DNA from 4 places in the Halobacillus sp. GSS1 genome. Region 1 is predicted to be linked to each of the others. Evidence: riboswitches for the same ligand, from Rfam matches in the RefSeq annotation. Region 1 holds a riboswitch; each other region holds the start of a gene.
The links. A riboswitch is a leader RNA that binds a small molecule or an ion and turns the genes downstream of it on or off. The one in region 1 is predicted to bind S-adenosylmethionine.
Positions count from the first base shown of each region.

Region 2: it holds a riboswitch for S-adenosylmethionine, as region 1 does, so the genes downstream of both, msrA (peptide-methionine (S)-S-oxide reductase MsrA) here and J0K78_RS18835 (PLP-dependent aspartate aminotransferase family protein) in region 1, are expected to answer to the same signal.
Region 3: it holds a riboswitch for S-adenosylmethionine, as region 1 does, so the genes downstream of both, J0K78_RS14415 (methionine ABC transporter ATP-binding protein) here and J0K78_RS18835 (PLP-dependent aspartate aminotransferase family protein) in region 1, are expected to answer to the same signal.
Region 4: it holds a riboswitch for S-adenosylmethionine, as region 1 does, so the genes downstream of both, J0K78_RS12260 (thiolase family protein) here and J0K78_RS18835 (PLP-dependent aspartate aminotransferase family protein) in region 1, are expected to answer to the same signal.

Region 1 is NZ_JAFLHE010000019.1:25,394-33,033, reverse strand. It holds gene acsA (acetate--CoA ligase) at 1-920, opposite strand, end outside; gene J0K78_RS18850 (ABC transporter ATP-binding protein) at 936-1,649, opposite strand; gene J0K78_RS18845 (ABC transporter permease) at 1,662-2,498, opposite strand; gene J0K78_RS18840 (aliphatic sulfonate ABC transporter substrate-binding protein) at 2,517-3,500, opposite strand; gene J0K78_RS18835 (PLP-dependent aspartate aminotransferase family protein) at 3,527-5,305, opposite strand; SAM riboswitch class I at 5,444-5,554, opposite strand; gene J0K78_RS18830 (trans-sulfuration enzyme family protein) at 5,627-6,772, opposite strand; gene J0K78_RS18825 (NUDIX hydrolase) at 6,832-7,431, opposite strand.
Region 2 is NZ_JAFLHE010000018.1:25,699-33,338, forward strand. It holds gene J0K78_RS18590 (ribonuclease H-like YkuK family protein) at 1-134, shown strand, start outside; gene J0K78_RS18595 (peroxiredoxin-like family protein) at 453-1,106, opposite strand; gene eutH (ethanolamine utilization protein EutH) at 1,130-2,248, opposite strand; gene J0K78_RS18605 (two pore domain potassium channel family protein) at 2,399-2,806, shown strand; gene msrA (peptide-methionine (S)-S-oxide reductase MsrA) at 2,842-3,315, opposite strand; SAM riboswitch class I at 3,437-3,558, opposite strand; gene J0K78_RS18615 (AIM24 family protein) at 3,725-4,417, opposite strand; gene J0K78_RS18620 (DJ-1/PfpI family protein) at 4,451-4,996, opposite strand; gene J0K78_RS18625 (DinB family protein) at 5,202-5,690, shown strand; gene J0K78_RS18630 (Na+/H+ antiporter NhaC family protein) at 5,738-7,222, opposite strand; gene J0K78_RS18635 (GNAT family N-acetyltransferase) at 7,453-7,640, shown strand, end outside.
Region 3 is NZ_JAFLHE010000008.1:40,389-48,028, reverse strand. It holds gene J0K78_RS14435 (YuzK family famiily protein) at 15-185, opposite strand; gene J0K78_RS14430 (carboxymuconolactone decarboxylase family protein) at 382-747, opposite strand; gene J0K78_RS14425 (MetQ/NlpA family ABC transporter substrate-binding protein) at 814-1,668, opposite strand; gene J0K78_RS14420 (methionine ABC transporter permease) at 1,700-2,368, opposite strand; gene J0K78_RS14415 (methionine ABC transporter ATP-binding protein) at 2,361-3,386, opposite strand; SAM riboswitch class I at 3,469-3,577, opposite strand; SAM riboswitch class I at 3,803-3,908, opposite strand; gene J0K78_RS14410 (TlpA family protein disulfide reductase) at 3,999-4,421, shown strand; gene J0K78_RS14405 (thioredoxin family protein) at 4,558-4,872, opposite strand; gene J0K78_RS14400 (toprim domain-containing protein) at 4,883-5,230, opposite strand; gene gcvH (glycine cleavage system protein GcvH) at 5,353-5,736, opposite strand; gene J0K78_RS14390 (arsenate reductase family protein) at 5,820-6,179, opposite strand; gene J0K78_RS14385 (acyl-CoA dehydrogenase family protein) at 6,915-7,640, opposite strand, start outside.
Region 4 is NZ_JAFLHE010000005.1:111,121-118,760, forward strand. It holds gene J0K78_RS12235 (hypothetical protein) at 273-476, shown strand; gene J0K78_RS12240 (hypothetical protein) at 791-970, opposite strand; gene J0K78_RS12245 (hypothetical protein) at 1,242-1,652, shown strand; gene J0K78_RS12250 (hypothetical protein) at 1,766-1,984, opposite strand; gene J0K78_RS12255 (cell wall-binding repeat-containing protein) at 2,375-3,802, shown strand; SAM riboswitch class I at 4,148-4,252, shown strand; SAM riboswitch class I at 4,320-4,427, shown strand; gene J0K78_RS12260 (thiolase family protein) at 4,499-5,653, shown strand; gene J0K78_RS12265 (acetoacetate--CoA ligase) at 5,674-7,617, shown strand; gene J0K78_RS12270 (thiolase family protein) at 7,617-7,640, shown strand, end outside.

The DNA of each region.
Region 1 (7,640 bases):
TTCAGCATTCGGAAGGCAGTGGGAGCACTGTACCATACAGAAACTTTCGCTTTCTCCAAAACTTCATACCACGCTTTTGCTGAAAAACGTCCGCCATGGATGACTGTAGATACCCCATTCAACAAAGGAGCAAAGACTCCATAGACCGTACCCGTCACCCATCCAGGGTGTGCCGTACACCAGTACACATCCTCTTCTTTCAGGTCCAAAACCCAACGACCCGTCTGAAACTGTTGAATCATATTTCGATGAGCATGGATAATTCCTTTTGGTTTGCCGGTCGATCCACTTGTGTAATGAATGTTGAGTCCGTCCTCCAGGTCTACCCACACCGTATCCAGTTCGTTGCTGGCTTTCTCCGCTTCGCTTGTAATGGAGGGAATTGCTCCATCTGTTTTATCTGTAGTAAATACCGTTGACAGACTCGGCATCTCTTCCCTGTTCACACGATCCAGGAAGGAATCCTCTGTAATTAAATATTTCCCTTCACAATCATTGATGCGGTTCTTAACTGCTTCTTCCATAAAAGCCTCAAATAGTGGACCAACCACCGCACCAACCTTGATGGCTGCAAACATAGCGATATGACAATAAGGATGTTTCGGTAAAAAAACGAAAACGAAATCCCCTTTTTTCACACCATAACGAAGGAGGACATTGGCCCATCGATTCACTTCCCTTTTCAACTCAGAGAAGGTGTAGGTGAATTCCTCTTCGTCTGACAGGTAATGTAACGCGATCCGTTCCCCGTTCCCTTCATCCACGTGTCTATCAATACATTCATAAGCCATATTTACTTTACCTGTGGTATTCCATGTGAAACGCGCGTTTACAGTGTTCCAGTCAAAAGTCTCACCTTCAAGCCACTCTGTCTCAATGTTATGACCTGCTGACTGCGGTGGAATGATCGCTGCTCCCATGATCCATGGTCCTCCTTATGATTTTGTGAAATCCAATTCTTTCAATACTTCTTCTTTCAACTCCCCAAGATGCGCATCTCCTCTTTTACGAGGTTTCGGCCGGTTGATGAATATTTCAGACTCGATCTGTCCCGGCTGCCCGCGCATGATTACAATTCGGTCACATAAGTAGAGGGCCTCATCTATGTCGTGGGTGACGAGCAGTGTGGTCGTTTGGCGCTTTTCCCATATTGACAAAAGTAAGTCTTGCAGTTGCATTTTTGTAAAGGCATCAAGGGCACTGAACGGCTCGTCGAGAAGCAAGATATCCGGTTGACTGAGCAGAGATCTGGCAATCGCTGTGCGTTGAGCCATACCACCTGAAAGGTCTTTAGGGAAATGTTCCTCAAACCCTTGCAATCCTACCGTTTCAATCAATTCCAAGGCATGGGATCTCTTTTCCTTCTTAGAAAAACCGAACGTCACATTATCTAACACGGTTAACCAAGGCATAAGCCTTGGTTCCTGAAACATCATTCCGAAAGCTTCTTCCGGACGTTCCGCTTCCGTACGAATGCTCCCTTCATATTGCGGATCCAGGCCCGAGAGGACACGCAGCAGGGTACTTTTGCCACAACCGCTCGTTCCGAGGACACCGACAACCTCTCCTCTCTGTAACTGCAGATGAATATTTTTGAATCCTGCTTTCCCGTTTTGGAATATACGCGATACATGATCAACGGCTAACATAGACACCCTCCTTTATGACGCATTCTCCAAGTTGTCCTGCCATTTCAGGGACTTCGACTGAATTCTCTTCAATATTTCATCGGTGATTTTTCCGAAGATGGCAAACAGAATGATGCTCCCAATTACGAGAGAGGGGGCGGATGTGTTCTGTCCGTACACCATTAAATAACCAAGACCCTGGCTTGCGCCAAGCAGTTCAGCCGCGACCACGAACATCCACCCGAGACTCAGCCCGCTTCTTAAGCCGACGAGAAAAGAAGGCAGGGCAGCTGGCAGAATGATTTTTTTGATTTGCTGAAAACTCGTGAAATGATAAATCCTGCCTACCTCAATCAACTTACGATCAATCCCCTGAATACCTGCAGTCAGGTTCAAATACACGGGAAAGAAAACACCTACAGCCACGAGGGTAATTTTGGAAGCTTCTCCAATGCCGATCCACAAAACGAATAACGGAACCCAGGCCAGGGACGGGATGGCCCTGAGTGCCTGCAACGTCGGATCAAGCAACTGATGAATCACTTTCACATAACCCGTCGCTGCTCCGAGAAGCACAGCAACCAAAGCCCCCGCGAGAAATCCAGCAAAAACACGGTAGAGAGTGACGGTGATATGACCTAAAAGCTCTCCCCCCTGAGCCATGGCCGCCATTTCCTCGACCACGGTCGTTGGAGAGGGGAGCAAATGAGGGGCCACCCATCCTGCTCTTGAAGCATACTCCCACAAAAGAATAAGGAAAGCGGGCAGGATCAGGCCCAGCCATGAACCGTAGATGTTTCCTTTCATTAGAAAACGCATATTCTTCACCCTGGAAACCGGACGGACGGTCGTTTCTGTTCGACTGGACATAAAACGCGCTCCCTCCTTTTATTCAATCACTTCTTCGGCGTAGGTTGGATTGATGAGTTCCTCAGTGATTTTTTCAATATCCACATCTGACTTGATGACTTCTTCTTCCTGTAGCACATAGCCTGCTCCAAGAACGGTTTCTGTCAACGCATTCCCTGGTACAGGATTCGATAAATCATTCCTTTCCAGACTCTTCTTCGCGACTTCCAAATCCAATCCCGCTTCTTCAGCAAGGATCTCTGCTGCTTTGCCTGGATTTTCAATCGTCCATTTTCTTGCTTTTTCATAAGCTTCAATGACCTGTTTGACGATTTCGGGATGCTCCTTGGCATAATCCGAGCGAACGTTTAATGTTCCGTAAGTATTGAACTCCGGCTTACGGTAGAAAAGTTCAGCGCCGCCCTCCAATTCATTCCGGGCCATATGAGGGTCGAGCCCTGCCCATGCATCAACATTTCCATTAGCCAGTGCCGTTGCTCCTTCAGGGTGCTGCAGGTTCACAAGCTCAATGTCATTCGTAGAAAGCCCGTGATCCTTAAGTGCGCGGACTAAGAAAATGTAAGGATCCGTTCCGAGCGTTGCCGCCACCTTCTTCCCTTTCAAATCTTCCACAGAAGATATTCCGGAATCAGGGTTCGTAACGAGTGCTGTCCATTCGGGCTTGGAATATAGATAAATGGATTCGACAGGAGCATTGTTCGCTTTTGCCATCAGAGCCGCTGCACCTGCGGTCGAACCGAAATCAATACTGCTGGAATTCAGGAATTCAAGAGCTTTGTTACTTCCCTGACTGAGGACCCATTCCACTTCGACCCCTTCATCTTTAAAGACTTCTTCGGCAAATCCCTGCTCTTTCAATACAAGACTCGTGGGAGAGTAATAGGCATAATCGAGCGTCACTTTGTCTGGTGAGCTACTCTCCCCTTCTGCATCTCCGGAACAACCCACCAAACCCACGGCTGCAAGTAACCCTATCGTCATGAATGTTTTCTTAAATCCCATCTTACACGCTCCTCTATGATATATTTTTAGATTTCACAGGCATACGTATCAATGGTTCCCCGTAAACGCTGGGCCTCTTTATACGTACACCGGTTATGAACGACTTCAAGTCCTGCTTCACTTGCAATCTGGGCCGCCTTCGGTGAGATGACACCTTCCTGGAGCCAAAAGACATCCGGCCTGATATCTGCCGCTTCTTTAGCAATTTCAATGGCTGCTTCAGGACTGCGAAACACTTGCACAACATCAACTTTAAATGGAATCGATCTCAGATCAGGATAGGCTTTCTCACCAAGGACTTCTGTTTCCCGTGGATTTACAGGGACGATTTGGTATCCCATCCTCTGCATTTTTCTAGCTAGGCGATGACTCGGACGTGAAGGCTTTCCACTCAATCCGACAACCGCCAAACGTTTGGGACGCGTTTCTCCATCTTCCTGGGTTTTGGAGGAGCTCAAGGCCCATTTGATGACACCTTCGTCATTTTCAGTAATCGCCGTTTGTTCCGTTTCCCTTCCGGTCGCTTTAGCAATGGCACGATCAAGATCGTTGATTAAATCTTTGCTCGATTCAAGCCCTATGGATAAGCGGATCAATTCCTCTGTCACTCCACTTGCAGCTAGATCTTCGACGGATAACTGCTGATGAGTCGTGGAAGCGGGATGGATAATTAACGATTTCGCATCTCCGACGTTTGCTACATGTGACCAGAGTGAAATGTTGTTGATCACTTGTCTCCCGGCTTCCCGTCCGCCTTTAATGCCAAAGTTAACGATAGAACCATATCCTCCTTCAAGATATCGAGTGGCCAACTCATGAGCCGGATGCGAGGGCAGGCCTGGATACGACACCCATTCCACATCGGGATGACCTTGTAAGTATTCTGCGATTTCCTGGGCATTGTCTCCATGCCGGGCGACACGCAAATGCAGTGTCTCCAAACCTTGCAATAACAAGAAGGCATTCTGAGGACTCAAACAAGAACCAAAGTCACGAAGCAGCTGGACACGCAATTTCGTGATATAAGCAAGCGTTCCGAAATCGGCGGTATAGACGATCCCGTTATAACTATCATCAGGCTCTGTGAAAACGGGATACTTGCCGTTGTCCCAATCGAACTGTCCCCCGTCTACGACAACTCCTCCAATGGCCGTTCCGTGGCCGCCGATCCATTTCGTTGCGGAATGGATGACAATATCGGCCCCGTATTCAATCGGCCGGCATGTATAAGGGGTGGCGAATGTATTATCAATCAAAAGCGGAAGGCCATGATCATGAGCGACTGAAGCTACCTTTTCAATATCCAGCACATGAAGACTTGGATTACCAATGGTTTCAGCGAAGACCGCTTTCGTTCGCTCTGTAATCGCTTTGCGGAAATTTTCCGGTTCCTCCGGATCAACAAAGTGAACTTTAATGCCATATCGCGGTAAAGTATTGGCGAATAAATTATAGGTGCCGCCATACAGGTTTGCCGCGGCAACCACTTCATCTCCAGATCCTGCGATATTCAGTATGGATAAGGCAATGGCTGACATCCCGGAAGCCGTCGCAACAGAAGCGACCCCACCTTCCAAGAGGGCCATCCTTTTTTCGAAAACATCAACGGTCGGGTTTCCGATCCGGGAATAGATGTTTCCAGGCTCATCAAGGGCAAATAGGCTCTGCGCATGTTCTGTGTCATGGAAAACATAAGAAGTCGTTTGATAAATCGGCACCGCCCGAGATCCCGTCGTTGGATCTGGTGATTGTCCTCCGTGTAAAGAAATCGTATCTACATCATAGCTTTCAAATGAATTTGTCATGATTGTTTCCTCCCCAAAAAAGTTTTCTATTCTTATAAAAATAGTTGGTTTTAAGCATGCATAAAGGGCCTGGATCTCTCTCCGAACAGCAAAAAACCCTCTTCCAAATAAGAAGAGGGTTTGTCATTTCGGTTCCTCCTCTTATCTGCCAGATCAATCTGATCTGTAGGACTTGGCACCTTTTCAAACCGTTGTTTGAAGGTTGCCGGGCTTCACAGGGCCTATTCCCTCAGCCTCTCTTGATAAGAGATGTATGCAGTTGATTGATTATGTTGTGAATTATAACGGATAAGAATCAGAAAAGTCAATCATTTTAAAAATTTAATTTTCTGAAGCTTCTATTGCCCTTCTCAGCTGATCGATAATATCTTCATGATCTTCAATTCCGATGGAAAGACGAATCACATAATCATTGATACCGATTTTCTCTCGTTCAGCGTTCGATAACGCACGGTGAGATGTACGGACAGGATAAGAAACAGTCGTTTCTACTCCCGCCAGCGTAGGAGCAATCTTCACCCATCCAAGTGACCGGAAGAATGCCTCTATGTCAATCGAATCATTAAGTTCGATGGTCACAATGGCTCCGTTTCCTTTTTCCGATACCTTATCAGGATAATAGACGGTCCGGACCGCGACATGGTCATTCAGGGCGGTTGCTACCTGTTTTGCATTGTATGATTGCTTCTTCATTCTAAGACCTAAAGTTTTGGCTCCGCGTTGAGTGAGCCATGCTTCGAACGGGCTTAGATTCGCTCCAAATGTGACAATCTTCTGGGTAGCGGCCTGAACCAAATCCTCATTCCCGACCAGCACTCCGCATGTCACATCACTGTGACCACCAATATATTTCGTCCCACTATGGACGACAAGATCGACGCCATGCGTGTACGGCTGCAATAAGTACGGGGTGGCGAACGTATTATCAACCATCGTTTTCACATTCTTTCGACGAGCAAGGTTGACTAATCCTTCTAAATCTTCCACACGCAAAAAAGGATTTGAAATCGATTCCGTATAGAGAAGCTTCGTTTGATCCGTCATCGCTTCTGAAACGTCGTCTAAATTTGAAAAAGAAACCATCGTTACATCGATGCCGAACGCAGGCAGTTCTTTGGTGATCAACTTGTGTGAACCTCCATAAACATCTTCTGCTGCAACGATATGATCCCCAGGTTTGGCAACCGCGAGAATGCCGGCAAGAATGGCTGACATTCCAGATGAAGATGCCACTCCAGCTGGTGCTTCTTCCAGTTCCGCAATGGTTCCTGCCAGTTCATCTGTATTAGGATTCCTCTCTCTTGTATATAGATAAGGGCTGTCTCCCTCATAATAACTTTCCAAATGATCCAAATCTTTGAAAGTAAAGGCGGACGTCTGGTAAATCGGGGTATTCTTGCTATTCGGGACAAGACGTTGATCCGCTTTATGGTGCACGATCCTCGTATCAAATGATGTATTCGTCATCGTTCGTCTCCTCTCTCTATCGCTTAATCAGAAATTATATAGAATAAGCTTGAATATTGTCAAAGTTTTGCGACATATTCCCTGATCGCATGAAAGATGTACCGTTCATACCCTTTTTCATGAGGGACAATATTCTTACGCGTCACTTCTTTTTCCTCACCACTAAGAATAGAGACCACCTTCACGATTTGGCGTGTATCCTTCAAACCTTCCAAATCGTCCAGTGGAACGGAGACGATGTCCTGCACCTCTTCTCCAATGGTAAAGGTCCTGTCATCTGTCCAAGGGAAGAGGTGAATGCGGCAAATCTCCCGGTCTATGAGCCCACCTTCCTTCAGCTCTTCCTTAAAATTTCCTTGATGAACTAAATCGCCAGGTTCTACCATCAAACCTACTTCCTCCTCGATTTCCCGGACACCCGCCACCAGCACCCCCTCTCCCGCTTCTATATGCCCCGCAGCGGTAATATCATATAAACTCGGGAAATTCTTCTTGTGATCCGCTCTTTGTTGAAGCAATACATGGATCGTTTCACCTTCCTTATGGAACATCCAGCAATGGAAGGTTTCATGCCAATCACCGTCCCTATGTACTTTTTCCCTTTCTTTTATTCCAATCGGACGTCCGTTTTCATCAAAAATCGTCAACATTTCTGCCATACGTATTTCCTCCAATCTGCCTGCCCTCCAACACTCCCCCTCCCAAAACCACTCAAAAAGAAAATAGCTCAGAGCGTGACACCCTGAGCCTGAATCAATCCTAAGGAATTATTACTGATATTAAAACCCTTGAGTAACCCCGTTAAGGAATCCGATAAAGGGCAGAATCTCAAGAATGATCGGGGTGGCAATCACTTCAACTCTTATAT
Region 2 (7,640 bases), on a different contig from region 1:
GGAGTGGAGATCGAAACAGGACAAGAGTCTATGTAAATGAAATGATGGCAAGAATCGAGTCGCTTGGAATGGAAGCAAAAATTAAACCCGATTCCATTGTCGCAAGCAGCTATGCCAATCGATATACAAAGTAGTGGGCGGTGTTTGTTGATGTATCAAAAGGCCGTTACATCTTGTGTTTTGGGAATAATGTCCATCTTTCTTCCTTTTATCGGCATCCTCTTTGGATGGATCGGGTTCCATTTTGCCAATAAAGCTCTCTTTGAACTCTCTACAAATGCGCCAGGATACCGATTCGCTTTAGGTGGGAAAGTATGTAGCGTGGTCGGGCTTTGCCTGCAGTCTTGTATCATCATATTTATCCTTGCTGCCTATTTCTTCTTCATGAACCTGAATCTTTTTATGTAAAATAAAAAAAGCGCCCTCTACAAACTAAAGAGGACGCTTTTTTTTTACGCATTTATTTTCTTTAATTCTTCTAATACGTCAGATGGCTCGGCTCGATCTTTGTAGTCCGCTTTCGTATAGTCATACACAATCGTGCCATCTGTATCAATAATATAAGTTGCAGAGACAGGCAGGGTCCATGTCTCATCGCCATTATGTTTATCCACGTGCAGTCCTTTATCTTTGTACACTTCTACAAGATAATCTGGTAATTGGTACACCAAATTGTATTGATTGGCTACTTCATTCCCAACATCGCTCAGTACGTGATAGTTCAGTTCATTTTTCTCCTGCGTCGTCAGTGACTGATCAGGTGTTTGTGGACTGATGGCCATTAACTCTGCTCCCTCTCCATGGATCTCCTCAAGGATCTGCTGATAGGCTCTCAGCTCCATGTTGCAATAAGGACACCAGCCTCCGCGATAAAAAGTAAGGACGACCGGCCCGTCTTTCAATTGTTCATAAAGCTCGACCGTTTCTCCCTTCGCATCAGGTAAATTATAGTTTGGCGCTTTTTCTCCTGCAGACAAACCTTCTCCTTCATCTGAAGCTTCCAGTTCATCAATCGCATTCTTCATTTTTTCTTGTACTTCACCAGGAGTTGCTTTCTTGAATTTTTCAATATACTCATGATAATGCTTTCTCATTTCTGTCTTCATGAAAAAACTCCTTTTCCGTGGATTCACTTTTCATTATATAGGGGGGCAACACGAGAAGAAACTGATTTGCTTTCCCTCGTCATCCATAAGGCAAGGCCCACGGCTAACCCTCCAGCTGTTAATTTACCAATGAGTACAGGAAAAATCATGTCCTTTTCTACACTAGCAACAAACGCAAAATGGCTGCCGATGACGAACGCTCCACTCACAGCAAACGCAGCATTGACCGTTTTTCCTCGTTCATCCATATCTTTCATTGTCGCTAACATAGGTAAGTGATGCGCCGTAGAAGCAATCAGTCCTGTTAGAGAGGTCGGATTCATTCCTAGCTTTTCACTCAGTTGTCCTATCCATCGCTCTCCCCGCTGATTGATAAAAGCTACAAGAGGATAAGCACCCGCTAATGTAACAGTGATCCTTCCAACAATGACCACACCTTCGGATAAGGGAGCCATTCCAGGAAGAACAATGAAGCCGGTCAAAGTTTCAATAATAATGAGAGTGAGACCAGTGATAATCACGATTTCAATGGTTTTTCCGAAATAAGAAAATAACCGGATGGTGGCGTTCGCAAACAACCATAAACCTGCCCCGATACAGGCGGAAAGCAAAATAGCCGGTGTTAAATTACGCAACATCCACACCGCTTCATACCCTGCCAGAGCACCGCCGACAAAACATCCGATCGGAACCGTGACTAAACCAGCTAAAATGCCTTTGGAAAAGTAAGGACGATCCTCTTTTTGTACAATTGTAAGCGCCACAGGAATAGTAAAAACAAGCGTTGGCCCCATCATCGTACCGAGAAGTGCCCAGGAAAAGGTGGCCGCCTCTTCCTCCAGGGCTAAGGATTCCGCCAAAGGATAGGCTCCCATATCAATAGCAAGCATCATTGATGCAAACATCGATGGGTCCGCCCCGAACCATAAAAACAACGGGGTGATGACTGGGGCGAGCCACTGGGAGAGTACGGGAGCAAGGGAAATGATTCCTACCATCGAAAGAGCAAGCGGGCCCATCATCATAAACGCTTCGTAAAACCGCCATCCCAGAGATAGGCGGTGATCAAGCACATAATAATCCAGTGCTCCCAATACCATGAAGATACACATAACAATTAAAATGGCGTCATTAACCCACAAAAGCCCAGCCCCTTCCTAATGATTCTCTCTTCATCTATGTTTACAGGAACTACTACTCAGGGTAGGAGATTTTCTATAATGGCTTGCTCATCTTTACACGATGGACGCTGACATAGCCTTTCCATATTTTTAAAAAAAAGGAGAAGAAAAATGGTACAAGCTCTATTCATCGTTGCGGTTATTTTCATTGCAGCGAACCTCGTGTATTTTTTCACGAATAAATCCTACAGAAAAAGTTACTTTAGCACGGCCCTTTTCTTTCAATTATTTTTTGTACTCACAGGTGTGCTCATTGGATTTACGTTCCTTTACTATTTGCTATCTTTAAACGGAGTCGTTCTTGTTACTAGTTTATCATCACGGGACCCTGTCGACCCAAACTTTTTGGACTTGCTTTACTTTAGTGGGGAAACGTTGTTGAGCGTGGGGTATGGTGACATGCTGCCTGTCGGGGCGGCCCGTTTCTTTGCCTTGCTTGAATCAGGAATCGGCATCCTTCTCCCTACAGCTTATTTCTTAAAAGCTATGGATGCATCCAGGCAAAAAGAAGATTCATAAATATTAAAAGGACCCTTGTGAAAGGGTCCCTTCTATTATCCAATGGAGCATGCAGCAGAGCCATGCTTTTGTAAATATTTCTGGTGATGTTCTTCCGCTTCATAAAAAGTTGTTGCCTCTTCAACTTCTGTAACAATCGAGCGCTTAAAGACCCCTTTACCTTCCCATTCTTTAATTTTCTCTTCAGCAATGTATTTCTGACTTGCATCCGAATGGAAAATAACAGAACGGTATTGATGACCAACGTCGATTCCCTGCTTGTTGCGGGATGTCGGATCGTGAGCTTCAAAAAAGATATTCACTAGTTCTGCATAAGTGATGACCGTTGGATCGTAGTTCACTTTGACAGATTCCGCGTGTCCACTCTTTCCTTCTTTGACCTGTTCATATGTCGGGTTCTCCAGGTGGCCGCCAATGTAACCGACCTTCGTTTCTGTCACCCCTTCGAATTTTTCAAAAAATGCTTCTACTCCCCAAAAACATCCTGCACCGAAAATAGCGGTTGCCATTTAACATCTTTCCTTTCCCTTAACGCAACTTCTATCGAGAGCCTTGACGGTTATGGTGCTTACACGAAAAGACCCCTTTTCTTATCCAGTAAGAAAAGGGGTCGCTAATATCCGCACGATCCTCTCATCTCTTAGAATGTTCATACATTCTACAGGAATTGGCACCGTTCTCGTCAATCCGTAGATTGATTCGATGGTTGCCGGGCATCAAAGGGCCAGTCCCTCCGCCTCTCTGGATAAGAAGTTTCCGTTATTTATTTTTGTTAGTACCCATCCTACTACGTTTTTGTAACGAAGTAAAGGATAACAGATTAAAAATTTTCAATAAATGCACATCAAGTTTCTCTTGCTGTCATTGTATTCACAGCATACCATGCTCATGCCTGTCTGTAAAAAAATCCGCTTCTGCTCAGCTCTGCCCTGTTGTATAAACTTCCTCAAACGGCTGGACAATAACGAACCCATCTCCTTCAAACTCCATTTGTATGGATTCTCCGCTCCCACGTCCAATCAATGTTTTAAAACTGATATCTGTCCGGAAATTCGGTTCCAAATGCCCGGACCAGGCAACAGTAGCATGCGGGTCAGTGATCACAGGTTCCCCTGGACGGACCAACAATGTCAATGGTTCATAGTGTGAAGTAATCGCCGCACGTCCACTTCCACTAAGGGTTACGTTGAACAAACCACCAGAAACCATCCCCGCTACTTTCTTCATCAGTTTGATATCCCAGTCAATGCTCGGTTCAAAAGCAAGTAGATCATTTCCATTAACCGTGATGGTCTCATTATCCAAGTCGAAAATAGTAATCTTCTTGCCCTGATCGGCAAGGTAAAGGCGACCACGACCAGTGGCTTTCATTAGAGAACTTCCTTCTCCGGTCATCGCTTTTTTAAATAAACGACCGACACCATGCTCAAGAATGCCCTCTCTTTCAAATTTAATGTTTCCATTATAGGAGATCATTGCTCCCGCCTTGGCCCACACTTGATCGAGAAGGTTCACTTCGAGAATCCGCGGAGTCTCCAATTCAAAGTAGTCATTTTCTGATTCATCCTGCTTTGTCTTTCTAATAAATTCATCAATAGAGTAGTCGCTCATCATCTGTTCCTCCTTATCGTATTCTAAGAGTATCTATGCTTCTAATTGACTATACCACGATGGATCAAAATCGAGTCCTAAAGTTCTCCCCAGCATCAAGCCAAACTCTACATAAGCGGATCCCTTGGCAGTGATCAGGCTTTTTGAAACAACCACCGTTTCATCCATATACGTATTCTCATTGAACACATTTAAGAAGACTCTCTGTTCTTTTGTAAGGCCTGTTGTATAGGATTGATGATCAAGGACTCCTGACATGGCAAGGAAATATAGGGCACTTGATATAGCACCGATGAGAACACCTTCTTCATTGGTTTTTTGTATGAAATTAATGAGAGTTTGATGATCAACCAGATGTTTGAAATTATCGACACCAGGAAGAAGTATGCAATCATAATCGCCAGGCCTGACATTTTCCACTGTTTCATTTACTACACATTCAAGTCCTGATTCACCAGTGACTCTTTCCTCGTCCAAACCTATATATGTAACCTTTTGCTCTGCCTGTTTAAAGACTGAAAGAGCTACACTGATTTCATATTCACTAAATCCCGGGTATAGTACTACGCCGATGGGCATGATTATCCTCCCTCCAACTGTTAGACAAATCATCCCGAACGTAGTTGGAATAATCTGTATGACCTGGTCATGAAATATTTCAATCTCTTATCTTTACATACGGAAGGGCTTTGGAAAGGTTTCATTTTTAGAGGGGGTGGGGAAAGAAACTTCTATAGGAATTGTGATAGACTCGAGATAACTTCAATTGAAAGGGAGATTTTGTATGTATGGCTTAGATGAAAAGAGAAAAGAACTGCTCGATTTTGTAGATCAAGTGCCAGAGCAACAAGCATCAGTTAAGCCTGAAGAAGATCGTTGGTCCATCCTTGAAGTTTTAGAACATTTATACTTAATGGAACAATTAATCGTTTATCAGATTAACCAGGCCCTTAAGCAGGGAGACACACAGCAGGCAACCGAAAAACCGATTCATAAGACGACCAACCGTGATTATAAAGTCGAAGCGCCGGAGGCCGTTCGCCCGAAAGGGGAATTCACGACTTTGGAGCAAGCAAAAGAGGGTTTGAAAAAAACGCGTGAAGCAACTTTTTTCCTTATTCACAATAAGGAGCAGGAAACATTGCAAAACCGTGTATTCCCCCACCCCGCTTTCGGAGATATGAATCTGGAACAGTGGGTAGAGTTTATCGGTTGGCACGAACTACGCCACCTCGATCAAATGAAAGAAGTGAAAGCTCACATTCATACGTAAAACAAAAAACCCCCTGAGTTTATTACTCAGGGGGTTTGACATACGACTTATTTTTTATAATCCTGTGGTTTAACTTCCTCACCATCTTTACCACTGTAACGAAGTCCCCAGCCTGTCCATGCCGCAACAAACATAACAATCAATAGCAACCAGCCCTGAAAGACGAACGGGAAAACTTCTCCCGGTCCGACAACAGGTAAGAAGTCGTATTGATCAGCAGCTCCCTGGACGGTAGCCCATGCGAGCAAAACCCCGCCACTCCAAGGAAAAATGTAGCCAAGAGAAGATGTGACCGTATCCAGGAAGTTAGCTCTACGATACGGGTGAATGTTCATTTCTGTTCCTAATTTACGGACAAACGGTGCTGCAGCTATCTCAGCAGCTGTATTAATCGTAATAAATACATTTAAAAAAGCGACAATTCCGAAAATAGAAAGTTCAGCTCGGCGCACGACATTATTAATTAACTTCAAAAAGAAGTTTTTGATAACATCCATGGTACCCGCAACCTCCAACAGATAGGCCGCTGCTAAAATGAATAAAATCAAGATCGCCATATTGAAGTAGCCACTTATTCCATCAATCAATGCCCCTTCAATCACGGCTTCCCCGGCATCGTTCTTATGGATATACAGGACTTCTTTCAAAGAATGACCAGTAAAGAAGATGAACACGCCTGCTGCCAGAATTCCGTAAGACAATGAAGTCAAAAGGTGATGACCACTTAGAGCTAAATATAAAACTAATGCAAATGGAGCTAACATGAGCAGACCTTCAGGTGAAACTTCATTTTGAAGCTCACTGACCACTTGCTGACTTCCCATCTCTCCACCACCGCCGAAAATTACAAATAAAATAAGAGCTGGAATGGCTGCTGTGATGGAATATTTAAAGCGGGAACGCACAACTCCTGGTACGTCAGCATCCTGAGTTGTTGCAGATACAATCGTCGTGTCTGATACAGGTGCCAGATTATCTCCAAAAACAGCTCCACTTAAAATCGCAGCGAGGAGAATAACAGGATCCGCTCCAAGGATGACACCTGCCGGATACATTAGAACACCAAAAGTCGCTACTGTACCATAACCGGTGCCGACAGCTGTTGAAAACAATCCTGCCAGAAGAAAAGTGATACCAACAAAGGCTCCCCCTTCCAGTCCGGATTGAAAACCGAACCAAATCAGACCGTCTACTAATCCACCAGCGGATAACATGTTTGCAAACATTCCTGCCCAAAACCAGGCAATGATCGCAACGACCCCTACTGGCTGTGCCATGCCTGAAATTAAGCTCTGTGCATAATCTGACCATTCAGACTTACATAAGAATAGTCCGATGGCAATTCCAATAACCATTCCTAATACTAACGCTTGTTCTGTCACAAGACCTGTGACACTTAATACAACCGCCCATATGATGAAAAACACCAGGGGGATGGTAGCAGCAAAAACGCCGCCGCGAAACTCTAGCTTCCGTACTTCTTTTTCTCCTACCGCTTCATCAATTACTTGATCTTTTTCTTTATCTGCCACTAGATTCCCTCCTCTACCAACGTTAACTGTACAATAGTTTATCATCCCATGTGTATAGATGTAATGTCACGAATTTTTTCATAATTTTTCAAAAGTAGTGTATCATCGGAAAAAAAGCAAAGTTAGGAGAAGGAACATGCTGCAATTGAGCCCTTTTGAAGTAAAAGACTTTCAAACAATCTTAGGTTGGATCGAATCCCCCAGATTCCTGATGCAATGGGGAAGGTCCGATGTTTAATTTCCCATTAACCCACCAGCAACTAATGGATTACAAAGAAGCACAAGACCGACGAACTTTCCAGGTTTATGATCCATCAGTCGAAAAAATCATCGGGCACATTTCCATAGGACGTATAGATAAAGATAAAAAACAGGCACGTATTGGAAAGGTTATCGTTTCTCCCGTATACAGAGGGAA
Region 3 (7,640 bases), on a different contig from region 1:
TCTAATGTCATGAATTATCTATGCAATTGACGGTCGACTTGGGCAATCATTTTCTGACTCTCTTCGAATTCACGTTGGCGTTTCTCTTCTACTTTCAAGCGTGTATCCAACTTTCTGCTGTACTCCGCATAACTCATGTTATGAGACTGGTGCATGGCTTTCTCCATATCAGCAGTGTAATTCAAATTCAGATCGTCATTGATAACGAATCAATCCTTTCAGATTATTTACACAATTTAAAATACCACAAATAATATACCCAAACAAAGCCCTTTGAAACTCTAAAATTCACCAAATCAAACTCTTTTCTCTGATGTAAGCGTTTACCTAGAGCGATTGTTTAGAATACATTCGATTTTCTCGAATTTTCTAATAAGTGGATCAATTAACCGTTGACGTCAAATCCATGTATGCATCCTGTACAAGTGTTACAGCCTGGCTCAAAGCTGCTCCTCCTCCAAATGCCGCAGCCACACCACAGGCTTCTAATATTTCCTTCTCTGTTGCTCCCTGATCGACACAGCCCTTCGTGTGGTAAATCATGCAATACTCGTCCTGTGCAACAATGCTGATTCCTAATGCCATCAATTGCTTATCTTTTTTAGATAATTCCCCTGCTTTAAAGCATTCTTGTGTAAATTCATCGAACTTATGAGAAACTTCCGGCATGTGCTCTCTGAAGGCTCCCATTCCTTCTTTATAATCATGTAAATACGTTTGCGTCCACGTCATATTTTGTTCCTGCATACGAAAACCTCCCAATAAAAATAAGTGACTGCGGTTAGTATAAACCGCAGCCACCCATTTTATCCGTTATTCAGCATCACTTGATACCGGCACAACAGCGCCGTCATATTCTTCTTTTATGAAGTCTACGATCTCTTCAGAACGAAGAACTTCTACAAGGGTATTCAATGCTTCATTGTCTTTATCTTCACTATTAGCAGCAACAACGTTTACATATGGAGAGTCAGATTCCTCGAGAATAATTGAATCTTCACTTGGAGACAAGTCAGCTTCAATCGCATAATTTGTATTAATAGCTACAAGCACGTTTTCTTCACGTTGATAAACCTGGGGAAGGTTTGCTGCATCTACACCTGTATCAAATTCAATGTTTTTAGGGTTTTCTACAATATCCTGTACCGTAGCTTCTACTTTTTCAACACTTTCATCCAATTTGATCAGCCCTTCTTTTTCTAAGAGAGAAAGAACTCGTCCGTGAGTAGATACGGAACGACTCATGACTAGCGTCGTGCCCTCTTCTACATCTTCCAGGTTTTCATACTTTTGAGAATAAACTCCGATCGGCTCAATGTGGATACCACCGAGGTTTGCAAAGTCATATCCTTTCTCTTCTTCTTGAGTCTCCATATAAGGGATCGTTTGGAAATAGTTTGCATCGATTCGACCTTCATCTAAGTCTTGGTTCGGTAAAATATAATCCTGATATTCTTCAATCTCTAATGTGATTCCTTTTTCTTCGAGCATAGGTTTTGCTTTTTCAAGAACTTCAGCGTGAGGAACACTAGTAGCTCCTACCTTAATCTCTTTGGTTCCATCCTCACCTTCAGATCCTGATGAAGTTTCCTCCTCATTCGATGACCCGCAAGCTGCGAGAACAAGGATAAATAATACGGCGATTAAACTCGTCCAGATTTTTTTCATTTTTTATTCTCTCCCTTTCTTTATTTTATCTTTATCTTTTATCCAATTTCCGTGAGATCGCATCTCCGATGAATTGGAATATAAACACAATCAATATGATTAAAATGGTACAGATAAATACAACATCAAAATTACTTCTTTGGAAGCCGTAGAAATAGGCGAAGTCGCCAAGTCCACCTGATCCAATTGCACCTGCTACTGCGGTGTATCCAATCAATGCGATCGCTGTTACAGTAATTCCCGATATAAGCGCTGGCATCGATTCCGGGAGTAATACTTTAAAAATGATGGTCGAGTACTTCGCTCCCATAGATTTTGCGGCTTCCACAACACCTTTATCGACTTCTTTCAAAGCAATTTCCACTAAACGGGCATAGAATGGAGCTCCACCAATAATTAGTGCAGGTAGCGCTGCTTGAGGCCCTCGAATAGTTCCAATCAGAAAATCAGTAAACGGGAACAACAATAAAATGAGAATGATAAAAGGAATCGCTCTAAATATGTTAACGATAGAGGCAGTGATCCAATTCAATGTTTTGTTTGCCCAAAGACCCCCAGGGCCGGTCAAATAAAGAAGCAGGCCCAATAGTAAACCTAAAACAAACGTACCCGCGACAGATACCAGAGTCATGTAGAGGGTTTCATTTGTAGCTGTAATCATGTCTTCCATTCTTACGTTCGGGAACCATTCATTAAACATGTGGATTCACCTCCACTTCTACAGATGTTGACCCAATATAATCAATGGCACGCTCGACTTCTTTTTGATTTCCATCAAACTGTACAAACATTGTTCCATACGCACCCTTTTGCGTCTGGGTGATTTTCCCATGCAGAATGTTGACATCTACTTCAAACTTCCTGGATAAATCGCTGATGAGTGCTTGATTTGTACTTTCTCCGACAAAGTGAAGGCGTATAATTTCTCCAGATCGGTAATTATCTTTGATCAACTGCAGGGAGGTCTCTTTTTCCGGATCTCCCATCACCTGATCCACAAACTTCTTCGTTACCGGTTTTTGAGGATGAAGAAAGACATCCAAGACTTCCCCTTGCTCCACAATCTTCCCTTCTTCCATAACCGCCACCTGATGACAAATTTTGCGTATTACATGCATTTCATGTGTAATCAGAACGATTGTAAGGCCGAGCTTTTCATTAATATCCACAAGAAGATCAAGAATCGAATCCGTGGTCTCTGGGTCCAAGGCGGATGTAGCTTCATCACACAAAAGAACTTTAGGGTTGTTTGCAAGTGCTCTGGCTATCCCCACCCTCTGCTTTTGTCCGCCACTCAATTGGGATGGATAAGAACCTCCACGTCCTTTCAACCCCACCAATTCAATCAATTCATCGACTCGTTTCTGCCTTTCAGCTTTAGGGATCCCGGCAATTTCCAATGGAAAAGCGATATTATCATGAACGGTTCGCGACCAAAGCAAGTTGAAATGTTGGAAGATCATTCCGATTTCTTGTCTTGCCAACCTTAATTTTCCTTTGCTTAAAGAAGTGAGTTCCTGATCATCGACAAGAATGCTTCCTTCTGTGGGGTCTTCCAACCGGTTCAGTAAACGAATAAATGTACTTTTACCGGCACCGCTATAGCCGATCACCCCATAAATTTCCCCTTTGTTAATGTTAAGACTTAAATCATCCACAGCTCGTACATCCTGATCTTTCGTGTGGAATATCTTTGATAGTCCTTTAATTGTAATCATGATGATTTCCCTCCACTTCCAAAAAAACGCCGCTCTGTTATGAGAACAGAGCGGCGTTTTTAATCTTACCTAAAAATCTGTTCTCTCATCTGTCAAAGTTTTTCACTTTGCAGGAATTGGCACCTGAGCAAAATAGTTCTGCCGGTTGCCGGGCATCATCGGGCCAGTCCCTCCGCCACTCTGGATAAGAGATTTTAGTCTATTAAATTATTATCACTTTAACTCGTTTAAGTAGCACAAAGAGGATTTTAGCACCGTACGAATTTTGTGTCAACTCCAAAACAGATTGTTCAGAAAATAAAGTCGATCAAAAATAAAAAAAAACGATCAATTATAAACCAAAACATCAAATATTCACGCGATTTACACAATAAAAAAATCCCTTCTTTAATAGAAGAGATTGATCGCGTTTACATTTCTCATCTATCAAAGTCAAAGACTTCGCAGGATTTAGCACCGTACAGTCTACCTGCCGGTTGCCGGGCATCGTCGGGCCAGTCCCTCCGCCACTCTGGATAAGTGAAGATGTCGATATGAAATTAATAATTATGTTAGCATGGGACATAGATTAGCGTCAATCCATAACTTCGCCAGATACAAAGGAGAATGACATTGAGTGAACAAGCCCCTTTATTTGAACTGCCTTATATTAACGATCAATCTTCAATCTATAAACTGGAAGACGACCTAGGGAAAGTTATTGTCTTGACCTTCTGGGCCTCCTGGTGTCCAGATTGCGGGAAAGATTTACCTATGAAAGAACAACTGTTCAAAACGATGGATCATGAAAAAGTAACGATGCTGACGATCAATGTTTCTGGAAGGGAACGGATGATAGAGGAAGGTCTCGAATTCACCGAAAAGTTTTTAATGCAGCCTACTCTTTCTGACGAAGGACGTTACGTTTATGACATGTACAATTGTGATGGCGTTCCTTCCACCATCATCATCAATCAACAAGGTAATATCCATGCGAATTTTGGTGATCAGTCCTCCTTCTTAGATATTGTAAGCAAACTAGGAGAAATCGTATGATATTCATGACTAGAAAAAACAGGGAAGACTCTGGAGAGTCTTCCCTGTTTTTTATTATAGAATAACTTCCAAACCATATTTAATAAGAGAAGTTTTCAATTCTACAGTAGTGGTCATTTCCTGGGAAATACATACACTATTCAACAAAACCAACGACTCTCTCATACATATAGGAGACAGATTGAAAAGCATATATCTTTTCCTCTACCTCCCCATCCCTCGTCACTAGCAGACATGGGACACTTTTAATCTTATAATACTGCATCCATTCAGGGTGCAGAGAAGCATTCATTTCCTTAAAAACTCCCCGATCAAAGACCGCTTCAAGTGTTGTAAGCATTTGACGTGCTAAATGACACGTTGCGCAAAAAGGGCTGTGAACGAAGGTGAGGGTCGTTTGTGGAGCATCAAAGTGCTTCTTTACTTCTGGTGATGTTTTTATTTCCTCCACAGCCATCCTCCTATATTAAATAAATCGATTTTACGTTGAAATGCCTACTAAGTAAGGCTCTTGCTAATTCAGCTTCCGGCGTAGCTGCTACTTCTCTGAAGGCCTTATCTATATAGATATGTTCGGCGTGAGGAAGCTCTTCCGTCAATTGTTTTCTTAATTTGTAGCCAGAGTCATCTTCATCCACGAGAATATACACGGTCCGATCATCTAAATTGTGATCAAAAATCATTTCTTCCATCCGCTCGATTCCTAAAGTCCCATGGGTGCAGATGATTTCAATATCTTCATCAAGAACCTTGTTCAACTTCTTTTTATCCGTGATTCCTTCAACAATGACGATTCGTTCTCCATCCATCTTCATCACCTACTATATAGAAACAGACCATGCCTGTCAGGCATGGTCTGAACATGATTAAGATCAAACGTGATCATGTCAGACAAGGTTTCTTAAAGCCCTGCCTGTCCAATGCACTATCCTTAGTCTTCATCAATCATTGCTTCATATTCTTCCGCGGTCATCAAATCATTGACCTTGGAGTTGTCACTTGGTTCAACAACAACCATCCAGGCTTTATCGTAAGGAGATTCATTAACAAATTCCGGACTGTCTTCCAAGTCTTCATTAACTTCGACAACCTTACCACTAAGAGGAGCATAAAGTTCAGAAACTGTCTTCACAGACTCTACACTGCCAAACGGCTCATCCGCTTCCAGCTCATCCCCGACTTCTGGAAGTTCTACGAATACGATATCTCCAAGTTCTGATTGCGCGAATTCAGTAATACCGACTCTAACTTTTTCCCCTTCTTCTTTCACCCATTCATGTTCTTCAGAATAACGCAGGTCTTTAGGTACGCTCATGTCAATTACCTCCAAAATAATAATTAAAATTCAATAACCAATATAAACATAAAAGCTATAGGCTTCTATTCCCAATAATGTGCTCACTGAGCCCAAACATTTTCAAACTCTTCCTGCTTAAACCCTACCGTTGTTTTTTCACCGTCAGTTAGGATGGGCCGCTTAATCAGCATTCCATCAGATGCTAACCACTCAATCATCTGTGCTTCTTCTGCTTCTTTTAGCTTTTCCTTCATATTCAGTTCTCTATACTTTTTCCCACTAGTGTTAAAGAATTTTTTTGCAGGTTTGTCACTAGTAGCAATAAAGCTCTTCAACTGCTCTTCTGAAGGGGGATTGTTAACAATATGTACAGATTCGTAGTCAATCCCTTCCTCATCCAACCACTTTTTAGCTTTTTTACATGTACCACAATTTGGGTACCAATAGAAGGTTAAAGACATCTCCACACCCTCCTTCATTCTTGTTGTCTAATATTTTATCACAACGAAGGCAAAGATTTCATTTATTTCTTAGATTGTCTTCATATTCACCTCACGCTCTTCCATAATCGCTCCCGATTGTGGAAGACTCAGTTTCGAGACTTTTGTTGAGAGGATGGGGGCTGCGGGGAATAGCTCGCTTTCCGCGGGAGCGCGGTGAGCCTCCTCGGACTGCGTCCTGTGGGGTCTCACCCTGCACCTTTTTCCCGCAGGAGTCTCGCCATTCCCCTCCGCCCCTTTGCCATGAAAGATTCTCAAAACCACGATTAAAAAGTCAGCTCGTATGATTATGGGAAGTGGATTATAGAATATCTCCATAGCACTTAAAAGCTTGATCCAGAGCGCTTTATACCTCTAACAGTTGGACGGTGGAAGACCATCCAACTTTGTACAGGGGTTCGTTTCTCTCTTACATCGAAAGGGGTGGTTGGGAAGCTGCGAGACTCCCGCGGGAATGGATTGGCTGGCGAGACCCCGCAGTGCGTAGCACGAGGAGGCTTGCCGTCATCCCCGCAGGAAAGCGAGTAGCTTCCCAGCCACCCCTGGCGCACAATCCAGGTAACGAACCCTGGAAAGTCTCGAAACTGAGTCTTCAAGAAACCTGCCATATTGTTTAAGATGAATAGAGAAAAACGAAGGCCTGCACCTTCGCGTTTTCGAAAGTGCAGGCCCTGTGTGACATTCAATCTTATTTTTTTAAACCGTATACTTTTCAGCTTCAATCAATGCTTTTGCAATCTCACGCTTCTTAGGAATAACATTTGTTGGTGTATGACGTGTCAGTTTACGCATGGCACCGAGCATCATTCTTAAAGAATCCCCGGATTCCGCTGCAATCAATGTTTCTTTCGCATGTCCTTCGATTCGATTGAAGGCTTCCTGCACATACACTTGTGTATAGAGGAGTTTCTGTTTGTTCTTCTCTTCACCTGATTTATTGATTGCTTTCTCCGTACGAAGAACGGCAGATTCCATGTTATAAATCTCGCCTACTATATCCGCGATATTTACAAGAAGTTCTTGTTCATTTTCCAGTTTTTCTCCGTATTTCTGTGCGGCAAGACCAGCAGCAAGGAGACCAATCTTCTTCGCATTTTTCAATAAATATTTCTCTTGTTCCAGAACTTCTACACCCGGTTCTTCCGGCATCATCATCATAATTTCTTCTTGAAGGGCTTGTGCTTGCTGAAGGAGAGGCAACTCTCCTTTCATTGCTTTCTTCAACAGTGTCCCTGGGACGATCATACGGTTGATTTCGTTCGTACCTTCAAAGATTCTGTTGATTCGGGAATCACGGTACATTCTTTCTACTTCGTATTCAGCCATAAAACCGTATCCACCATGTATTTGTACAGCTTCGTCCACAGCAAAGTCCAGCAGTTCTGTTCCAAACACTTTGTTCAATGAACATTCAATTGCATA
Region 4 (7,640 bases), on a different contig from region 1:
CCCAATATAGAACACTACCTTATATAATTAGACCTTTTCTTATTTATTCCTGCAAAACTCCTTTGATCCAGCCCCAAATCTTTGCTCAAGTAATGACCAAATTAAGAAAGCGGGAAAACACAAAGGTTCTTGATAGGCTGAGTTCATGCCCAGCCCCTTCAACACAACCTATGGCAATCCTGAAACCACAGTATTTGGTGGATTACCAAGCAGGCAAAGGGGTATAGGTTTACACACATGTTTCAAGACAAAACTTATTAGGATGTGTGAATATGGATAAACGTTCTCTAAAGGAAAAGCTGAAATGGTACCTCCCTCTTCTATCCTTTGTCTCATTTGCGGTGATTTTATGGTTTGCCTTTTTTAAAGTGGAAGATAAAACGTGGAGTTTTGTCACATTGATGATTGCTTTCATAGTCCTGATCCCGGCTAAAATAGATATAAGGAAAGCAATGAGAAGAAATAAAGAAAAGTGAGAAGGCTCATTTAAGCCTTGCTACTTTAACAAGAAGAGTTAAGAGGAAGCATCTCGATGTATTCAAGGGAGAGTAATTCTTTCTCCTATCTCCAGAGAAGAGCTACGACGCACAGGTCGATAAGCTAGTTTTTCACTAAAAAAAGTTAAGAAAAGGAACAGGTGCTTTCATTTAAAAAAAGCAATCATCAAAATAAGACTTCCATGGATATGAAAGCCTTATTCCTTCGATACATATCAAAAGTAAACGTAAACAGTTTCTAAACATTCAAAGGCGTTACAACAAGCACCATACTTTCACTGTACTTCCTGCACTCATCGCTCTTCTCTTTTATTTCGTGCTTCTTTCAGAACATGCAATGCTTCATTGTAGTGATAGTTAATTTCTGCTTTTGATTTTGCTTTTTTCATTTTTTCTACGTGCATTTGGAATTTCAGAATAGCATCATCAAGCTTTTTATTTCCAGTCCGTCGAAAAGGAATTAAATCCCCCATATCACTCTCTCCCATCGTATTGGCTTACCTTCTACAATACGAATCGATATGGAAAAGGTGTGGATGCGGGCAATTGTACTAGGGAGATGGAGATATGGTGACAAATACAAGTGTTAAGTCCTGGGATTTCAAACGGGACAGGCACTCAACTTTATTCTACTAACTTATAAGGATAAAGGTTTCTATACCCTCAAGGAAGATTACGGTTTTCCCCCACCCTCCGTAGGTGAGATAATAAAGACATTTAATAGAAAAGGAGGGAATGCCTATAATGTCTAAGTTATTACGAACAACTATGTTTAGAAAACTACTTAGCAGCTTATTTGTTTTCTTATCTATACATGTGTACTTAGTCTTTGTATTCCTCTTATTTGGCGAGTCCCAGGGCATCCATGATTATGTGTTTGGATTTTTTTGGATCGGTATCCCATCTATATTTATATATGCTCCCGTATGGTCATTACTAAGTGATCACCTCGCTTCCCTAGTTACAAAAGAAACCAAAATCTCTGTCAGACATCGAAGTTATTCCCTTTCCTTTCACTTATTAGGTGGGATCGTCGTTCTATTTTTTATCAGTCGGGTTTTCACCATATTTTCAATCATTGCTGCTTTCCTGTTCTGGGTTTTCGATTCATACTTATTAGAAACGATAAAAAGACGTAATCAGCATAAGCAGTGAGATTCCATAAAAAGAACCTGGTAACAATGGTCCACCGTTGTTACCAGGCTTTTTTCTTGCACGAACCGTCTGTGATCAGCATCTTATTTATGAGAAAACTAGAAATGGAAAAACTATGAGAGGTTCGAACTAAATCCATATAAATACGCGACCAACTTATTAAATTCCTCATCAGAGGAACACTCAATCTGCAAATCAATAAAGGTCATCACAATTTCTTCGTCCTCAAACGGAAAATGGCTGCTATCTACATTGGTTAAGATCTGCCGTTTGGATAATCCCTTTTGTAGTAATACATCTACGGCCTGTTTCATTGAAGATACTTCTGCCATTTGTATGCCCCCTCAACTTAGTAGTCTTGTTTAAATCCACCTAATCATGCCTTTCGATTAAAAAAACAGGAAAGACCTGAGGAAACCAAGAATTATATATTCTTGTATATATTATTTACTACGTCTTTCTTCTAAATTCCTGCTTTTCATGCCGAAATATAAACGCTCTACCAAGATTAAACAGAGATGTCCCAATCTCACTTTGCGATTCTTTAAATCTATCAGACACGTAGACCAATGAGTCGATATATGTCATAAAAAATAGATAGCTTTACTTCGAAGACTGATTTATAATCCTTTTAGTGAACTCGAATGGAAGGTGATGATCCCGTTAAAATCAGCGGTTGTACTGTTGCTTAAGTCCTATTGAAGTTAAAAGTAAAGGGGAAAATGAAACGAGTGAAAAAATTTGTCGGTTTTACAGTTGCTGCTCTATTAACGTCTACCTTATTGACCACACCTGTCCTTGCCACAAGCGAAACACCTTTTAAAAGTCTGGAAGATTTCAAGAAACAAAAGCAGGTTCCGAATGCCCAGGAAATTAAACTGCTTGGCTATAACCAATGGGGAGAATTTGAAGAGGAAGAGCCGAATAATACCATGGCCCAGGCCAATCACATAACAACTGAGGATCTCGCCGTTGGCACATTCACAAAGAGTGATAAAGATTATTACAAGATTGAAATCAATGGAGATGAAGAAGTGGATCTGTCTGTATCTCTTTTCTCTATGAATGAAGATGAAACCAACATGCAGCTGAATGTAAATGTTTATAACTCCACCGGTGAAGAAATGGATAGCTACTTTGAAGGTAGCGACGAGTATGGATATGGGGGTGGATTTTATCTGGACCCGGGCGTCTACTACTTTGAGGCTTCTGATTTAGCTGACTTGAATAATGGGGAAACATACATGTTTAGTCCTCTTGTTCTCGAAGATGAACCATATATTGACCGTATCGCCGGTGAAGACCGCTACCATACAGCGGCAGCTATTGCTGTACGTAGAAGTGCTGGGTATCCAAGCGACCATATCATCCTTGCAACGGGAGCTGACTTCCCTGATGCGCTTGCAGGGGCGCCGCTTGCGTTCTACTATGATGCTCCCATTCTTTTGACCAGGAAAAACTCTCTTCCGCAGATTACAAAGTCAACGATTGAGGTGTTAGGCGCCAAGCATGTCACGATCCTTGGTGGCACAGGTGCCATTTCCAAAGATGTTGAAAACTCACTTGTGAAATTAGGACTGGATGTCGAAAGGATTTCAGGAGCTGACCGGTACGAAACCGCAACAGCCATTGCCGAAGTGCTTCCAGCTAGTGATGGAGCCGTGGTCGCGTACGGAAGAAACTTCCCTGACGCGCTTTCCATCGCACCGGTAGCCGCAAGCAACATGATGCCGATCCTTTTAACAGAAAAAAGTAAACTCCCGGATGCTACGAAACAAGCCATCAATGATTACGACTTCACCTATGTCGTAGGTGGTGAAGGAGTGATCGATCAAAAAGTATTCTCTCAACTTCCAGATCCAGAACGGATATCCGGGAAAAACAGATATAGCACATCGATCGCAATCGCTGAGTACTTCGAACTGGAACCGACGTTTGTGAATATCGCGACTGGAGTGGATTTCGCAGACGCTCTTGCAGGAGCCACTTATACGTATGGTGAACCGTTATTGTTGACTCCTACCAATTACCTTTCGCCTGAGGTGAAAGATTATTTTGTTAAGAACGAAACCTTCTACTTCACTATTCTTGGTGGCACGGCAGCTGTCAGTGAGAATGTGGAGGATGAGATTCTGGAGCTATTTGAATAGGTTTCTACTACTCTACTATTCCATGGTCAGCCTTAACAAAATGCAAAGTCAGAGCATTAAGTAAGAACAGATTAAACACCACCAAGTAGTCAATCAGGCTTGGTGGTGTTTTTCTACAAATTATCCTAGAAAACTCCAAAAATGCCTTATCGTTTGGTTAATCACTTACTAAAAACGGAACCTCAAGGGAAAGATTATGGAAACACCCTTGACTCTTTAATTGCCGGGGATCATTACAATTTCTACCACACTCAAATAAAATAAATTTTCACACTTTTCTCTAAAATGCATTGACACATACCCTTTCCCTTGCTAACATGGCACTTAACCAAATAACGAAAGAACATCTTATCCAGAGAGGTGGAGGGACTGGCCCTGTGAAGCCCGGCAACCGCTATTAATATAGCATGGTGCCAAATCCTACTGAGTGAACGCTCAGGAAGATAAGAGATTTACATAATCTCTAGCCTCTCTATCAATGATAGAGAGGTTTTATATTTTCCAACTGAATACATATTTCTTATCCAGAGAGGCAGAGGGACTGGCCCGTTGACGCCCGGCAACCATCAAGCAGCCGCTTGAAAAGGTGCTAATTCCTGCAGGAGATGATCCTGGAAGATAAGAAGAGCCAAGAGCCCTCTTCTTATTTTTGTGAAGAGGGCTCTTTCTATTTTACAAAAAGGAGTGTCTACATAGATGAAACCCGTACTTTTAGATGGCATTCGTACCCCGTTCGGAAAATGGAAAGGGGCTTTGAAAAAGAAATCCGCAGCAGAACTTGGATCACATGCGCTAAACGCTCTAATTGAGAGAAATCCGATAGCCAAACAGGCAGATGGTGCGCTACTTGCCCAAGTGATCCAGGCTGGGGGCGGCCAAAATCCTGCCAGGCAAGTCGCTTATAAGGCGGGGGTGGAGATCAATACACCTGCCATCACATTGAACAATGTCTGCTTAGGAGGAATCGCTACGATTGCGGATGCCTCCCGTAGACTGCAGTTGAACGAAGGAGAATTATACATCGTCGGTGGTTTCGATTCGATGACTAACGCTCCTCATACCGCTCCTGTACGTGCTTCTTCAGGACTCGGTCATAGCATACTGAAAGACACCTTACTGAACGATGGTTTGTGGTGCGCCTTAAGCGATGTGTCGATGGGAGCTCTTACCGATGAGAAAAACCGCTCCTTTGAAATTAGTCGAGGGGAACAAGATGAGTATGCGGCCCTTTCCCAGCAACGAGCATCAAACGCTCAGGAAAAAGGCTGGCTGCAGCCAGAAATCACTCCTTTCTCAGGATTGCTTGAAGAAGATGAAGGTATCCGCAAAGGAACGACAGTTGAAAAGTTATCGAACCTCTCCCCTGCCTTTTCCAACGAAGGCACGATTACGGCAGGCAATGCGTCTCAAATGACGGACGGGGCGAGCGTTGGGATCGTTACCACGAAAGAGAAAGCAGAATCACTCGGACAGGATACGCTCGCAGAAATCATCGATTGGTCCGAGATTGCCGGACCAGATCCGAGTTTACAGACGAAACCATCGCAAGCGATTCAAGAACTATTAGACAGACACCAATTGACAACTGACGATATCGATCTGTTTGAAATCAATGAAGCTTTCGCCAGTGTGGTGATTGCCAGCTGCCGGGATCTTGGCATCGATTATGACCGCGTCAACGTCAACGGTGGCGCGATCGCTCTTGGTCACCCATTAGGCGGCACAGGGTTTCGACTCGTTTTGACCCTTGCCCATGAACTGAAACGTCGCGGCGGTGGAAAAGGCATCGCGTCCCTTTGTGGCGGTGGCGGACAGGGCATGGCCCTATTGATTGAAGTTCCTCATACATAATTCGAAAGGAGACATATCCAATGAATACATCAATTACCGCTCAGCGCTCCCCTTATCTTTGGGAACCATCGAGCGAAAGAATAGAACAATCGCATATCAAAGCTTTTGCTGAATCTACCGGCCAGCCGCTCTTTCCATATGAACGGTTCCACCGCTGGTCCGTTTCCCACCTTTCTGAATTTTGGTCAGCCGTTTGGGATTATGCAGGAATTATCGGAGATAAAGGCGACCGTGTTTTTGTCCCTGGCCCTTCGATGCCGGATAGTACATGGTTTCCGGAAGCACGATTGAACTTCGCTGAAAATCTGCTGCGCGGTTCTCTTGATCGAACCGTTGCCTATGAAGCGAATGAGGAAGGTGTTCAACGAAGCATCACTTTACATGAGCTAAGGCAATCCGTCGCCAAAGCACAGGAAGGATTGAAGCGATTAGGTGTACAGGAAGGCGATTGTGTCGCCGGGGTCACGACGAACGATATCCAGGGATTGGTGGCATTGCTTGCGACGACCTCACTCGGGGCGACATGGACCTCCTGTTCCCCTGACTTCGGGACGAAAGGAATCGTCGACCGCATTGGTCAGGTTAAACCGAAAGTATTGATTGCTCCTCTCTCCTATCAATATAAACAGAAGCCGTTCCAAATCGAGGACAAAATCAAGCAGACGACGGAACATCTGGAAGGACTATCCGCACTCGTCACTTTCGAAGGGAAAACGGATATTGAAGGGATTGAATCTCTTTCATGGAACGAGCTATGCAACAATGAAGCACAAGAGCCGACGTTCGAACCCGTTCCTTTTAATCACCCTTTATATATTTTATATACATCTGGAACAACGGGACTGCCGAAAGCGATCGTCCATTCGGTCGGTGGGACGCTTCTGCAACATGTGAAAGAGCATCAGCTCCATTGCGATGTCCAGCAAAATGACGTGTTGTTCTGGTACACCAATACCGCTTGGATGATGTATCCATGGCTCGTTTCAGGGTTGGCCAGTGAAGCGGCCATTCTATTGTATGACGGCTCTCCCGTAAGGCAGGATTCCCTAACCCATTTGTGGGACATTGCGGATGAAGTCGGCATCACGCATTTCGGCACAAGCCCTAAGTACCTCGATACATTGATGAAAGCAGGGGTCGACCTGAAAAGCAGTCATTCCCTCGACTCTTTGAAAAGTCTGCTATCCTGCGGGGCTCCCTTAGCGTCTGAGCAATACAACTGGATCTACCAAACCATCAAACAGGATTTGTTCCTTGCCTCCATTTCAGGCGGTACAGAAATCATCGGTTGCTTTGTGATGGGCTCTCCCGTTCACCCTCTGAAGCAAGGTGAAATTGCTTGCAAAGCGTTAGGAATGGCGGTCGATGTATTGGATGAGCGAGGAGCATCAGTCTATGAAGAAAAAGGCGACCTTGTTTGTACGAAGCCATTCCCAAGCATGCCGCTCACTTTCTTCGGTGAAGGTGGAGAGGAACGTTACCGGAAGAGCTACTTTTCCAAACGACCAGGGATCTGGACACACGGGGACTTAGCGGAACAGACCATTGACCAATCGTTCATCATTTATGGACGTGCCGATACGACCTTGAATCCGGGGGGCATCCGCATCGGAACGGCAGAAATTTACGGTGTTGTCGATCATATCAAAGAAATTAAAGACAGCGTCGTATTCGGAGCACCCAAAGACCATGATGAAGAAATCGTACTCTGTGTCATCACGGAACAACTGACGGAAGACTTAGCAAAAGAAATACGGAGTCAGATCCGCACGAAAGCTTCTCCTCGTCATGTACCGAAGCGGATTTATCAAGTGGAGGAAATCCCTCATACCATTAATGGAAAAAGAGTCGAAGGAGCAGCGAAAACAGCCGCTTTAGGAGAAGAAGTGAAAAACGAAGCGTCCTTACGTAATCCATCAAGCTTACAAGCATTTCGTCAGCTTTCAGAAAGGGAGTTCGTGTAATGGCCAGCCAAATTCAAGGAGCG